3 regions of the Bradyrhizobium cedriense genome follow, and region 3 is predicted to be linked to each of the others. Evidence: riboswitches for the same ligand, from Rfam matches in the RefSeq annotation. Region 3 holds a riboswitch; each other region holds the start of a gene.
What was found. Region 3 has a riboswitch for glycine ahead of gcvT (glycine cleavage system aminomethyltransferase GcvT). Riboswitches for the same ligand answer to the same signal wherever they lie in the genome.
Positions count from the first base shown of each region.

Region 1: linked by a shared signal. The riboswitch ahead of ACYCVF_RS31695 (L-serine ammonia-lyase) and the one ahead of gcvT (glycine cleavage system aminomethyltransferase GcvT) in region 3 are both predicted to bind glycine.
Region 2: linked by a shared signal. The riboswitch ahead of ACYCVF_RS31750 (D-amino acid dehydrogenase) and the one ahead of gcvT (glycine cleavage system aminomethyltransferase GcvT) in region 3 are both predicted to bind glycine.

Region 1 covers NZ_JBTSWB010000009.1:270,530-274,809, forward strand. The annotation lists gene ACYCVF_RS31685 (alcohol dehydrogenase) at 1-819, shown strand, start outside; gene ACYCVF_RS31690 (cupin domain-containing protein) at 806-1,483, shown strand; glycine riboswitch at 1,600-1,688, shown strand; gene ACYCVF_RS31695 (L-serine ammonia-lyase) at 1,798-3,225, shown strand; gene ACYCVF_RS31700 (LysR family transcriptional regulator) at 3,335-4,258, opposite strand.
Region 2 covers NZ_JBTSWB010000009.1:283,629-287,908, reverse strand. The annotation lists gene ACYCVF_RS31755 (NAD/NADP octopine/nopaline dehydrogenase family protein) at 1-825, opposite strand, end outside; gene ACYCVF_RS31750 (D-amino acid dehydrogenase) at 953-2,218, opposite strand; glycine riboswitch at 2,367-2,469, opposite strand; gene ACYCVF_RS31745 (amidohydrolase family protein) at 2,521-3,960, opposite strand; gene ACYCVF_RS31740 (M24 family metallopeptidase) at 4,082-4,280, opposite strand, start outside.
Region 3 covers NZ_JBTSWB010000001.1:1,182,762-1,187,041, forward strand. The annotation lists gene gcvP (aminomethyl-transferring glycine dehydrogenase) at 1-628, opposite strand, end outside; gene gcvH (glycine cleavage system protein GcvH) at 788-1,156, opposite strand; gene gcvT (glycine cleavage system aminomethyltransferase GcvT) at 1,167-2,315, opposite strand; glycine riboswitch at 2,462-2,551, opposite strand; gene alaS (alanine--tRNA ligase) at 2,773-4,280, shown strand, end outside.

The sequences.
Region 1 (4,280 bases), on a different contig from region 3:
GGAGCGCCGTCGATCTGGACGATCGGTCAGAGGGTCGGCATCGGAAGGCTCGGCGGCCACTGCAACCAATGCGTCGAGTGCCGCCGGGGTCAATTTCAGCTCTGTCTCAACCAGCCGGTCGTCGGATCGTCGTGCGACGGCGGATACGCGGAGATGATGATCGCCCGCGCGAGCGCGCTGGTTTCGGTGCCTGACGAATTGCACTCCGAAGAGGCCGCGCCGCTTCTTTGCGCGGGCATGGCAACGTTCAACGCGCTCAAGAAATCGGGTGCGGAAGCGGGCGACACGATGGTGGTGCAGGGAATCGGTGGCCTTGGACATCTCGCGCTTCAATACGCGAGGAAGATGGGCTTCAGGGTTGTAGCTATCGGACGGGGCGAAGACATCGCGGAAGATGCGCTCGATTTGGGTGCGCATGTTTACATCGACGCGAAGAAGGAAGATGTTGTTTCCCGTTTGCAGAGCTTGGGCGGTGCCAGAGCGATCGTTACCACGATAGGCGATGTTCAGGCGGTCGGGGCGCTCATGAGCGCGCTCGCGCCGCAGGGAAGGCTGGTGCTGCTGGGCGCAGGAAAGGACCCGCTGCCCGTATCTGCAGGACATCTCGTTCGCGGCGAGCGCAGCGTGTTGGGATCGATCACGGGCACGCCTTTCGAGAACGAACGGACGCTTGATTTCAGCGTGCTCGCGGGTGTCCGCCCGCGCATCGAGATCATGCCATTGGAGGGCGCCGCGGCGGCGGTGGCACGGATGAGGTCGGGCCAAGCAAAGTTCAGAATGGTCTTGACCATGACGGAGAAGAGCCATGCGCATCAATGACGACCTGACCCTTCCTGTGATCGTTCACGCCGCGCAACTCCCATGGGCATCAAGCCCGGCGGCCGGCGTCGACCGGCGCATGCTGTTTCGCATCGGCGAGGAGGTGGCGCGCGCCACGTCGATCGTACGATACGCCCCGCGCAGCGCGTTCCCCCGCCACACGCATGGCGGCGGGGAGGAGATCGTCGTTCTCGATGGCGTGTTTCAGGACGAACACGGCGATTACCCGGCGGGCAGCTACTTCCGCAATCCTCCCGGCACCTCGCACGTTCCCGCATCGAAGGACGGTTGCACGATCTTCGTCCGCCTTTGGCAATTCCGCGCGGACGATCGCGCGCAGATCGTGCGGCGGCCCGCGGAGGGTCGTCCGCTCGATCTGAGATCGGGCGCGGGAAGCGCAATCGAATTGTTCGACGACGGATTCGAAAACGTGCGTTTCGAGAGCTGGTTACCCGGTAGTCCCATCACCGTCGAGAACGCGCGTGGGCTCGAAATGCTCGTTCTCGCGGGCAGCTTGTCGATCGGCGATCAGACGTTGATCTCGCAAAGCTGGAGCCGCTTGCCGGCCGGACAGGAGCTGCGCGCTGTCTCCGGTGCGGAAGGTGCGAAGATCTGGCTGAAGGACGCTCCCCTGCTTCATCCGGACGTCGGCCGACTGCCATGAACGCGATCGGCAGATCGGTATGAGGTGGGAATTGTTGACCCGGGCTGCGTAGTAGAATACTGGAGAGGTGCAGCCACGAATTTGATGTCGTGACTCAGGAGGTCGAGTACTTAAAGACGTCGCTTGCGGAAGAGATCGGCTTCGGCCGACGCCGAAGGAGCAACCGCCCCGGAAACTCTCAGGCAACAAGGACCGCGGGTGACGCAACAACTCTGGAAAGAGGTGCCTTGGCACCCGCCGACGGGATAATACTCTCAGGCAAATAGACAGATGGGGCGCATTTGAAATCAATCACTGGATTGAGATGCGCGCCCATGTCCAAAAATGTCGACCAAGTCACCACGCCCAGTTTGTCGCCCCGGCGCCCAACCGGTCCGATCAGTGCACTCGATCTCTTCACGATCGGAATCGGCCCATCTAGCTCGCACACCGTTGGACCGATGCGCGCCGCCCATCGATTCATCGAATGCTTGGGCGATGATCTGTTGCGCTGTCGCTCCGTTGTCGTCGAGCTTTACGGGTCATTGGCGCTGACTGGCAAAGGTCACCGCACCGATATTGCTATTTTGCTGGGGCTGTCAGGCTGGCTACCAGAATCCGTCGATCCCCAAGCTATACCCATCATAGCCGGGCTGATCCGATCGCGTTGCGAGGTCATGCTTGGCGGTCGCCATGCGATTGGCTTCGATGAGAGTCAGCACCTGGCCTTCTGCACCGGGAAGTTCCTGCCGGGGCACTCAAATGGCATGAAATTCGCGGCGCATTCAGATACGGGCGTCCTGCTTCGCCAAACCTATTACTCTATTGGTGGTGGAGCGATCGTGTGTGAAGGCGGTCAACCGAGCCATCCCGCTGTTCGAAACGCCGGATGTGAGCCGTACCCATTCACGACAGCGCGTGAGCTTCTTGCGGTAGGTGAGCGTGCCGGCTTGTCGATTGCCGAAATCGTCGCTGCCAACGAGCTATCGCATAGGGAGGAGACTGAAACCGACGCATTCTTGGATAACGTGCGCGACGCCATGATGCGCTGCATCGATCGCGGGTGTGTCAACGGAGGCATTCTGCCTGGTGGCCTGAATGTTCCGCGCCGTGCGCCGGGTCTGTTCGGCAAACTCACGGCAACGTCGAAGGGCGGCGCTGCACACCCATTTCACGTGATGGAGTGGGTCAGCCTCTTTGCTCTCGCGGTCAATGAAGAGAACGCGGCCGGGGGGCGCGTCGTCACCGCGCCGACGAATGGAGCTGCCGGCGTCATACCCGCGGTCCTGAAGTTTTCCGAAATGTTCTTCCCGGATCCGAACCCGGCAAAAGCCCGCATCTTTCTCCTGACGGCGTCCGCGATCGGTATGCTCTACAAACGAAACGCTTCGATATCCGCCGCAGAAATGGGTTGTCAGGGCGAGGTCGGCGTCGCTTGCTCCATGGCGGCCGCAGGTCTTGTGGCCGTCTTGGGCGGCACCAACCGGCAGATTGAGAACGCCGCCGAAATCGGCATGGAGCATAATCTCGGTCTCACGTGTGACCCGATCGGAGGCCTCGTGCAGATCCCGTGCATTGAGCGCAACACAATGGGTGCGATCAAGGCGATTAACGCAGCGATGCTCGCCTTGCATGGTGATGGCCGACATCATGTGTCCCTCGATGCCGTCATTGAAACGATGCGCCAGACGGGGGAGGACATGCGCGCCAAATACAAGGAAACGAGTCTGGGTGGCCTGGCCGTCAACGTGGTCGATTGCTGAAGGCGAGGTAGCCGATGGAATCGTTCTTCAAGACGGTCGTTTCGGACAATGTCATTATCGTGCGACGCATTCGGCGGAGCAGCGCCGTTGGTCGGGACCTACTACCTCTTCACCCCGCAAACGGGAAGCCAATCTGTCGAGAATTCCGTCGTCGATGGGCAACGTCTAGAATGAGCGTTCGCAGCCATTGCAGCCCGGGATCCCGTTCATGCGAGATGCGCCACTGAAGAACGTCGGTCATGAGGGGGAGGGATATTGGAGCTTCCACTTTCCTTATCGGCAGCGTGGCCGCGGCCCGATCTGCCAGGTCTGCGGGGATGAGCGCGAGGAACTGGGTCCCGATTAGGGCTTGCGGAAGCAGGGTGAAGCTTGGTGCCGTTATGCCGGCCTGCGGAGCGCGGCCAAATTGCTTGAAGAACCAAGCTTCTATGAACGTCGCTCGCTCGCTATAGGCCTGAGCGTGACGCATCTCGAGAAACTGTTCGAGCGTCAAGCTATCCCCGACACTTTCATTCTCCTTCCATATGATACATTCGTAGCTGATCGAAGGGAGGGCGGCGAACGGACAATCTTCCAGCATGAATCGATCCGGGACGATCAGGAAATCGATTTCGGTGCGAAAAAAACGGGTGCTTGGACCTTGGTAGAATATATTCACCGAGGGGGCGACAGCGCGCAATTCGGCAAGGATATCGACGATGAGAGTTGCCCAGACATAGTCAGAGCAAGCGATCGTAAAATGTCGCTCGGAGGTCGCTGGGTCGAACGAGGTACGCATTGCCAAGAGTTTTTCCGTTTCGGTCAGGATGGCGCGGAGCGGCGCCACCAATTCCTCTGCGAGAGGGGTGAGAGCCATTCGGCGGCCGTTCCGAACCAGCAACTCGTCTTCGAAGTGCTGACGCAGCCTGGATAGAATCCCGCTGGTCGCCGACTGGCTGAGCAGCAGTCGCTCGGCCGCCCGCGATATGTTTTGATGGGTCAGGATCGCGTCCAAGGCGACGAGCAGATTCATGTCGAGGTGCCGGAACCGCATGGGTGTTCTCTTCGAAGTTTCC
Region 2 (4,280 bases), on a different contig from region 3:
GATGGCGGCGCGGTAATCGGTGACGTCAATCACGTCAGCCTCCACCGTGCCGAGCAGCTTCATCTCTTCAATCAAATTCGGCAACTCATGTCCGAACGCCCGGGCGACCGCCAAGCGCTCCTCGTCCAATTGCCGCATGACGCGAGCGACCCCGGGCGTCATGGCATCGACGTAGAAAGTGAAGTTGCCGCCGGTCGCCTCGACCCAGGCAGCTCCCAGCACCGCGCCGGGGGGATGCAGGACCATATTCACATTAGAGAGGTCGGAGGCGATCACGTCACGAACCGGCGTAATACCGGGGTACAATTTCGACGCAATGTCCAGCGCCTCCGCTCCTCCCTTGAGGGCGGCGGCCTTCAGTTGTTTGGCGCGGCCACTAATGGTGACCCCGTCGGGACGGTATTTGCGCGCGACGTATGTAAGGGTCGAGAACTCAACCACCGGCGGCACTGCCCGCCCGGTGCGGGAATAGGCCTCGGCGAATTCCAGTGCTCCTCCGGTGTGACCGGGGTTCAGCACGACCGGTTTGCTCCAAGGCCAGCCGGCCCCGGCGAGAGCCTTGGCTATGGCCGAGTGCGAGAAGGTCGGCAGCACGACGACCGCCACATCGACTCCGAAAATGGCCGACTTGAGATCTGTCGTAATCAGAGTAGGCTTTGCGACTCCTTCGCCGAGCTTACCATCGAATGCAACGCCGCCAAGCTTGATGTGCGGCTCAAGCGTTTCGGCCGAACGCGCCCAGAAGTGAACGGAGTGGCCCGCGAGAACCAACTCTGCGACCGAGGCCGCGCCCCCCGCTCCTCCTCCGAGTACTGCAACCTTCATTCTTTTCTCCGCAGATCGAAGCGCAAACCGCGCCCGCCAACGCATATATTTGATCACATTTTATGATCACAAGCGCGATTGTCAAGCGAGAGAATTGCTGCCGCCGCATGGACCCAAACCAGGCGGGCTACGTTGCCAGTCGGAGCCATTCCGTGATGCTGGGCCCAAACTCGCCCGCAAGGCATTCGGCAACCGTCTCCGCTGTTGCGGCCGAAAGGGTCCAGCCCAGGTGGCCGTGGCCGGTGTTGTAGAAGACGCCCGGCGTCCTGCCTCTACCGACACGCGGCATCATGTTCGGCATCATCGGACGCAAGCCGGCCCATGGCACAACGCGGTTGGTGTCGACAGAGGGGAACAGCGCTCGCGTCCAATCAACCAGCGGCTTGATCCGATCTTGGCGTATGTCGCGGTTCATGCCGTTGAACTCTGCCGTTCCGGCGACGCGAAAGCGCGCAGCGCCCAATCGACTGGTAACGACCTTGGCGCCATCATCGAGCAGGCTGACCCAAGGCGCCGCTTTCTGACTCCGCTCGTCGTCGAGGTGCACGGTGATCGAATAGCCCTTGACAGGGTAAACGTTGAGCCGGTCGCCGAGCATCGCCGCGAGGTCGCGGCTTGCGGAACCGGCGCATACGACGACACTGTCGGCATCGATCTCATTGACACGAGGGTCGCCTGAAGGCTCGTCTCGCGCATACCGGATGCGGAAAATTTCGTCCCGAGCGATCTGCCTCACAGTGGCGTCAAAGATGAAACGCACGCCACGTCTCTCGCATGCCTTGGCGAGACCGCAAACAAACTTGTGGATGTCTCCGGTGGAATCCGACGGGGTATAGAAACCTCCGAAGAAGTCGCCATGCAGCGTCGGCTCGATCGACTTCACCTCTGCGGCCGTCACTGGACGACGGTCGAGGCCCCCCTCCACGAGAATGGCATTGACCTTGAGCGCGTGTTGGAAACTCTGCTTATCCCGATAGAAGTGAAGGATGCCGCGACGCTCGTGGTCGAAGTCGATACCCTCGCGCTCGGCAATGGCGAAGAGATGCTTGCGTGCGGCGATGGCAAGCCGTGTGGTCTCAATTGTGTTGTCGCGATAATTCTTGATGTTGAAGATGAATTCGCCAAGCCAGGAATATTTGTGCCAGGTCGGCGCTGGATTCATGAGGAGCGGAGCATCGCGCCTCCACATCCACCTCACTCCCTTGAAGACGGTCGACCAGCTATTCCAGACCTCCGCATTGCTGGCGGAAAGTTGGCCGCCATTGGCGAACGATGTCTCCATACCCGCGTAGCGCTGACGCTCGATCACCGTAACGGTATAGCCGCGGCTGAGAAGAGCATAGGCGGTGGTCACGCCGGTAATACCGGCGCCGATGACGACAACATGTGGCATTTCACTTCTCCGCGATCAAAGTTGGGAAGCGGGCCGAGGCCCGCGGCTTGTCCCCAATCTGTCGCTGTACCTGAGAGATTAACCGCGACGGCTCGGCCGGTACGGCGGTCCCCTTCGGTGGGCACTCGAAGTGCCACTCTCCAGATCGTTCAGCTGCATGGTCACCTTTGCCTGAGAGTTTCCTGGGGGTTGCTCCTTCGGCGCCGGCCAGTACCGTCGCAACGGCGGCCGATCTCTCCCATGCAGCCTGTTGAACGTGATAGGTTCTTGTGCCTTACGCCTCCGCAGCTAGAGCCGGCCTGTCAATTGCCGACGTCGTAAAGCGTCGTGGTGGTCTCGACCGCTTCGTCATGCAGACCAGCGCGCTCGACCGCCGCAGCAGCCAGTTGCCGGGCTTTGCGCCGAATCTGCGGCTCGTCAACACCCTGCACCTTGCCGTCGACATATGACGCCTTGCCATCAACCCAAGTCTGCACGATCGAAGCGGTCGATGCGGAGAATACCAAAGCCTGCAATGGATCGTAGAACGGCGTCCATTCGACGTGGTCCAGGTCGAAGAGGACGAAATCTGCCTTCTTGCCGATTTCCAGCGAACCGATCTCGTCGTCCCACATCAACGCCTTCGCACCTTCGATGGTCGCGGCGCGTAGTGCTTGTCGTGCGGTGAATATGTCCGGTTGTAAGCGGGCGTCCTTGAACATGCCGGCGACGATCAGCATTTGCCGCATCAGGTTCATGTTGCCGGCGGCCGACACGCCGTCAGTGCCAAGGCCAACTTTAACGCCCGCTTTCACCATCTCCGGATATTTGCCGATCGCGGTTGCACCCTTCCCCAACTTGAACGACGAGCATGGGCAGAAGGCGACGCTGGCGCCACGCGCGGCGAGCAGATGGACCTCTTCGTCCGAAACGGCCGCGCCGTGAGCGATGACCAGATTCTTTCCTATGCCGCCGGCCCGATCGATGCGCGTGATGGGCCAGCAGCCGTATTTTTTCTCGCAAACCCTCGCCTCCTCGATCGAGGTGGCGAGATGATAGGTCGTGCCGACGCCCAACCGCTCAGCCAGTTTCACCGCTCCAACGTGGAGTTCGAGGCTACACGGTTCCTTGCCTTCGATATTGACCCAGCAACGCGCACGGCCGTCGAGGGCGCCGTTGTAGCGGACCACACAATCCTCAAGCACCTTGAGTGCGGCCTCGGCGTTCGGGAAGAAATGATGATCCACCATTTCCTGGGTCCAGCCGCGGGGGAGCTCGGGCGGGGGATTGTCGGCCGCGTGCCGCCCGGTGATGCCGCGAATACCGACCTTTTCCATCGCGCGAACGACGATGCCGGGATCGTATTGCGATCCCATGTCGAGAAAACACGTGGTGCCACAACGCAGCATCTCGGTGATGCCCAGCAGCGCCCCCCAATATTCGTCTTCCTCGGTGATGTGAGCGTAGAAGGGCTTGGCCCAGTGGAACACCCAGGCGCGGGTGTTGAGATTATCCGGAAAGACCGCGCGCGACAGCGTCTCCGAAAGATGGACGTGGCTGTCGACGAAGCCCGGGCAGACGCCGAGCATTTTGCCATCGATCACCCTGTCGAAGCTGACGTTCTTCTGCCGTGCGGCCACCTCATCGGCCGGACCGATATCCGAGATGCGGTCGTTTTCGACCACGAGACTGGCGTTGCGCACGACCGTATCGTTCTTGTCGACCGTGAAAGCGAAGTTCAAGTCCTTGATCAGCGTGCGCATGCCTCTTCACCCAATACTCTGCCATCACGACCGCCCCACCTGACCCGCCGCACCATAACGCCGGGCAGTTTCCTGCGACCTTTAACCAAGCGATCAGTTCGTCCCCCGCTTGGGGCCTCCGTCAAGCGACGGCGGCCCTGCGCACGGTCCCGCTTTTCCTGGCGGTACCCACGGGAATCAACCGGTCGGTATCAGCATAGTCGGAAAGCAGTTCCGACCCATTTGCAGTCACCAGCAGCATATCCTTGTTCTGCATTCCGAAGCCATGGCCGGTGTCATAGCAAAGTGGCTCGAAACCGAGCACCATGTTCTCCTCGAGC
Region 3 (4,280 bases):
CCTGGCCGAGATCGGTGAGGGGGTCGCCGACGATCAGCTCCCAGCCCAGCGGCTCGGCGCGGGTGCGCATCACGGCAAGCGTCTGCGGATGCACGTCCTTGTCGACGAAGAAGGCCTTCGCCTTGACCTGCGAGTGCCGCTCCGCCAGCGCCATGGCTTCGGCCGCCGCGGTGGCTTCGTCGAGCAGTGAGGCGTTGGCGACGTCGAGCCCGGTGAGGTCGCAGATCATGGTCTGGAAGTTGAGCAGCGCCTCCAGCCGGCCCTGGCTGATCTCGGGCTGGTAGGGCGTGTAGGCCGTGTACCAGGCCGGGTTCTCGAGGATGTTGCGCTGGATCACCGCGGGCAGGATGGTGCCGGAATAGCCTTGGCCGATCAGCGAGGTGAAGACCTGGTTCTGACGCGCGAGCTCGGCCATGTGCGCGATCGCCTCGGTTTCGCCGAGCGGCTTGCCGAGGTCGAGCGGAGCGGCCTGCCGGATCGAGGCCGGCAGCGTCTCGTCCATGAGCGTGTCGACGCTTTTCGCGCCGACGGTTTCGAGCATAGCGGTGACATCGCGCGCCGAGGGGCCGATGTGGCGGCGGACGAAAGAGGCGGCGTTGTCGCCGTTGGATTTGCGGTGCGCGGTCATCATGGGTCCTCGCTTTAGGAGTTGCTGTCATGCCCCGCGAAGGCGGGGCATCCAGTAAACGCCGCCGCCAGTGCTCGAAACGAGAGGCCGCGGCGTACTGGATCATCCGCCTTCGCGGATGATGACAGTGAGTATGTTGAGACGGCTCGGCTCATATCCTCACGCCGTATGCGCTTTGTAGGCGGCTTCATCCATGAGGCCGCCGAGTTCGCTCTTGTCGGCAATCTTGATCTTGAAGAACCACGCCGCACCCTGCGCATCCGAATTGACCCGCGCCGGCTCGGCGGCGAGCGCCTCGTTGGCCTCCAGTACCTCACCTGTGACTGGCGCGTAGACGTCGGAGGCGGCCTTCACGGATTCGACGACGGCGGCGGCTTCCGACTTCTTCAGCGAACGGCCGACCTTGGGCAATTCGACGAACACGACGTCGCCGAGCTGCTGCTGGGCGTAATCGGTGATGCCGACGGTGGCGACGTCGCCGTCGATCGCGAGCCATTCATGGTCGGAGGTGTACAGCGTCGTGGTCATTGTCTTGTCCTCAGCGTTTGTAGGTGTTTTTCACGAAGGGCATGGCGGCGACTGCGAGCGGCAGTCGCTGGCCGCGCACCTCGGCGAAGAGCTTCGTGCCGAGCGCGCTCAGGTTCGTGGGCACGTAGCCCATCGCGACCGGCGCGTTCAGGCTCGGGCCGAAACCGCCCGAGGTGACCTTTCCGATCGGCTCGCCGGCGGATGCGTCCGCAAACAGCGGCGCGCCCTCGCGCACCGGCGCGCGGCCTTCGGCACGCAGGCCGACGCGGCGGCGGGACGCGCCGTTATCGAAATGCGCGAGGATCTTCTCGGCGCCGGGAAAACCGCCGGCCCGCATCCCGCCGCTGCGGCGGCTCTTCTGCACCGACCATTCCAGCGCGGCCTCGACCGGCGTGGTCGCGGTGTCGATGTCGTGGCCGTAGAGGCAAAGCCCGGCTTCCAGCCGCAGGCTGTCGCGGGCGCCCAGGCCGATCGGCAGCACGTCCGGGTTTTCGAGCAGCGTCCTGGTGAGCCGCTCGACGTCCGCAGCGGGAACGGAGATCTCGAACCCGTCCTCGCCGGTATAGCCGGAGCGCGAGACGAAGCATTTGATGCCGGCCACCTCATGCGGACCGGCATCCATGAACTTCATCGATGGCGCCTCTGCACACAATTTCGCCAGCGCCGCTTCCGCCTTCGGGCCCTGCAGCGCGATCAGCGCGCGGTCGGCAAGGGAATCGATGACGCAGTCGACCGCGAGGTGCGCGCGCAGATGCGCCTCGTCCGCGTCCTTGCAGGCGGCGTTGACGACCAGGAAAAGGTGATCGCCGAAATTGGCGACCATGAGATCGTCGAGAATCCCGCCATCCGCATTGGTGAACTGGGCGTAGCGCTGCCGGTGAGGTGCGATCGCCACGATGTCCTGCGGGACCAGCCGTTCCAGCGCGCGGGCGGCGTCCTCGACCTTGCCCGACTTCGGCCGCAGCGCGAGTTGGCCCATATGGGAGACGTCGAACAGGCCGGCCGCGGCTCGCGTATGGAGGTGCTCCTTCAGCACGCCCGCGGGGTACTGCACGGGCATGTCATAGCCCGCGAACGGCACCATCTTGCCGCCAAGGGACACATGCAGGGCGTGGAGCGGGGTACGTCGGAGAGATTTTTGGTCGTCGGGTACTGACATGACAGGGGCCCTCGGCGGTTCCCCGGGGACGATTCCCCGAGCCAACCAGTCGAAGCCCCATCTGTCGCTGTGCCTGAGAGTATTATCCCGTCGGCGGGTGCCATCCGGGTTCTTAGGCCCGTCGGCGCCTCTTTCCAGATGCTGTCAAAGCCACGCGGTCCTTTTGCCTGAGAGTTTCCGGGGCGGTTGCTCCTTCGGCGCCGGCTAGCAAAGCCGGTCTCTCCCGACGTGGCCGTACGATACAGATGGGTACAGACCACAGGCCAGCCAAGCCTGTCAACGCGTCCGCTCGTCCTATCAACGGGATTGCGCCGATATGGCAACCCTCTGATCTCTCTGCACAGTTTCTGGACAGCGAAGCTGGCCTTGTCTAAAAGCGCTTTGGCCCGCAGATATCAGCCTTAACGTCCGGTTTGGACGGCGAGAAGCGGGCCCAAGCACACCCGATTGGATGAACATGAGCGGCGTCAACGAGATCAGGTCGACCTTTCTGAACTTCTTTGCCGAGAACGGCCACGAGATCGTGCCGTCCTCGCCATTGGTGCCGCGCAACGACCCCACCTTGATGTTCACCAATGCCGGCATGGTGCAGTTTAAGAACGTCTTCACCGGCGTGGAGAAGCGGCCGTATCAGCGCGCCACCACCTCGCAGAAATGCGTGCGCGCCGGCGGCAAGCACAACGACCTCGACAATGTCGGCTACACCGCGCGCCATCTCACCTTCTTCGAGATGCTCGGCAATTTCTCGTTCGGCGATTATTTCAAGGAGCGCGCGATCGAGCTCGCCTGGAAGCTGATCACGAGCGAGTTCGGGCTGAAGAAGGACAAGCTGCTCGTCACGGTCTACCACACCGACGACGAGGCGGCGGGCCTGTGGAAGAAGATCGCCGGCTTCTCCGAAGACCGCATCATCCGCATCCCGACCTCGGACAATTTCTGGGCGATGGGCGACACCGGCCCGTGCGGCCCGTGCTCGGAGATCTTCATCGACCGCGGCGAGCACATCTGGGGCGGGCCTCCGGGCTCGCCGGAGGAGGACGGCGACCGCTTCCTCGAGTTCTGGAATCTGGTGTTCATGCAGTTCGAGCAGGTGACGAAGGAGGAGCGCCAGCCGTTGCCGCGCCCCTCGATCGACACCGGCATGGGCCTGGAGCGCATGGCCTGCATCCTCCAGGGCGTCGAGAGCGTGTTCGAGACCGACCTGTTCAAGAACCTGATCGACGCGACCGCGTCCGCGCTCGGCACCGGGCCGAACGAGCAGACCGTGGCCTCGTTCCGCGTCATCGCCGACCATCTGCGCTCCTCGGCCTTCCTCGTCTCCGACGGCGTGCTGCCCTCGAACGAGGGCCGCGGCTACGTGCTGCGCCGGATCATGCGCCGCGCCATGCGTCATGCGCAGTTGCTGGGTGCGAAAGAGCCGCTGATGCATCGGCTGGTCTGGGCGCTGGTGCGCGAGATGGGCCAAGCCTATCCCGACCTGATGCGCGCAGAGAACCTGATCGAGGAAACGCTGCGGCTGGAAGAGACGCGCTTCCGCAAGACGCTGTCGCGCGGCCTCGCGATCCTCGACGAGAAGAGCGCGGGCTTGAAGAAGGGCGACATGTTCGACGGCGACGTTGCCTTCACGCTCTACGACACCTACGGCTTCCCGCTGGACCTGACGCAGGACGCGCTGAAGTCGCGCGGCATCGGCGTCGACCAGGCGGCGTTCACGGATGCGATGGAGCGCCAAAAAGTGAAGGCGCGCGAGTCCTGGAAGGGTTCTGGCGAAGCGGCTTCCGAGGCGATCTGGTTCCCCCTGCGCGAGAAGCTGGGTGCGACCGAATTCCTCGGCTACGAGACCGAGAGCGCCGAAGGCGTGGTGTCCGCGCTGGTGAAGGACGGCCACGACGTTGCCAGCCTCAAGTCCGGCGAGACGGGCGCGATCGTGCTCAACCAGACGCCGTTCTATGCGGAGTCCGGCGG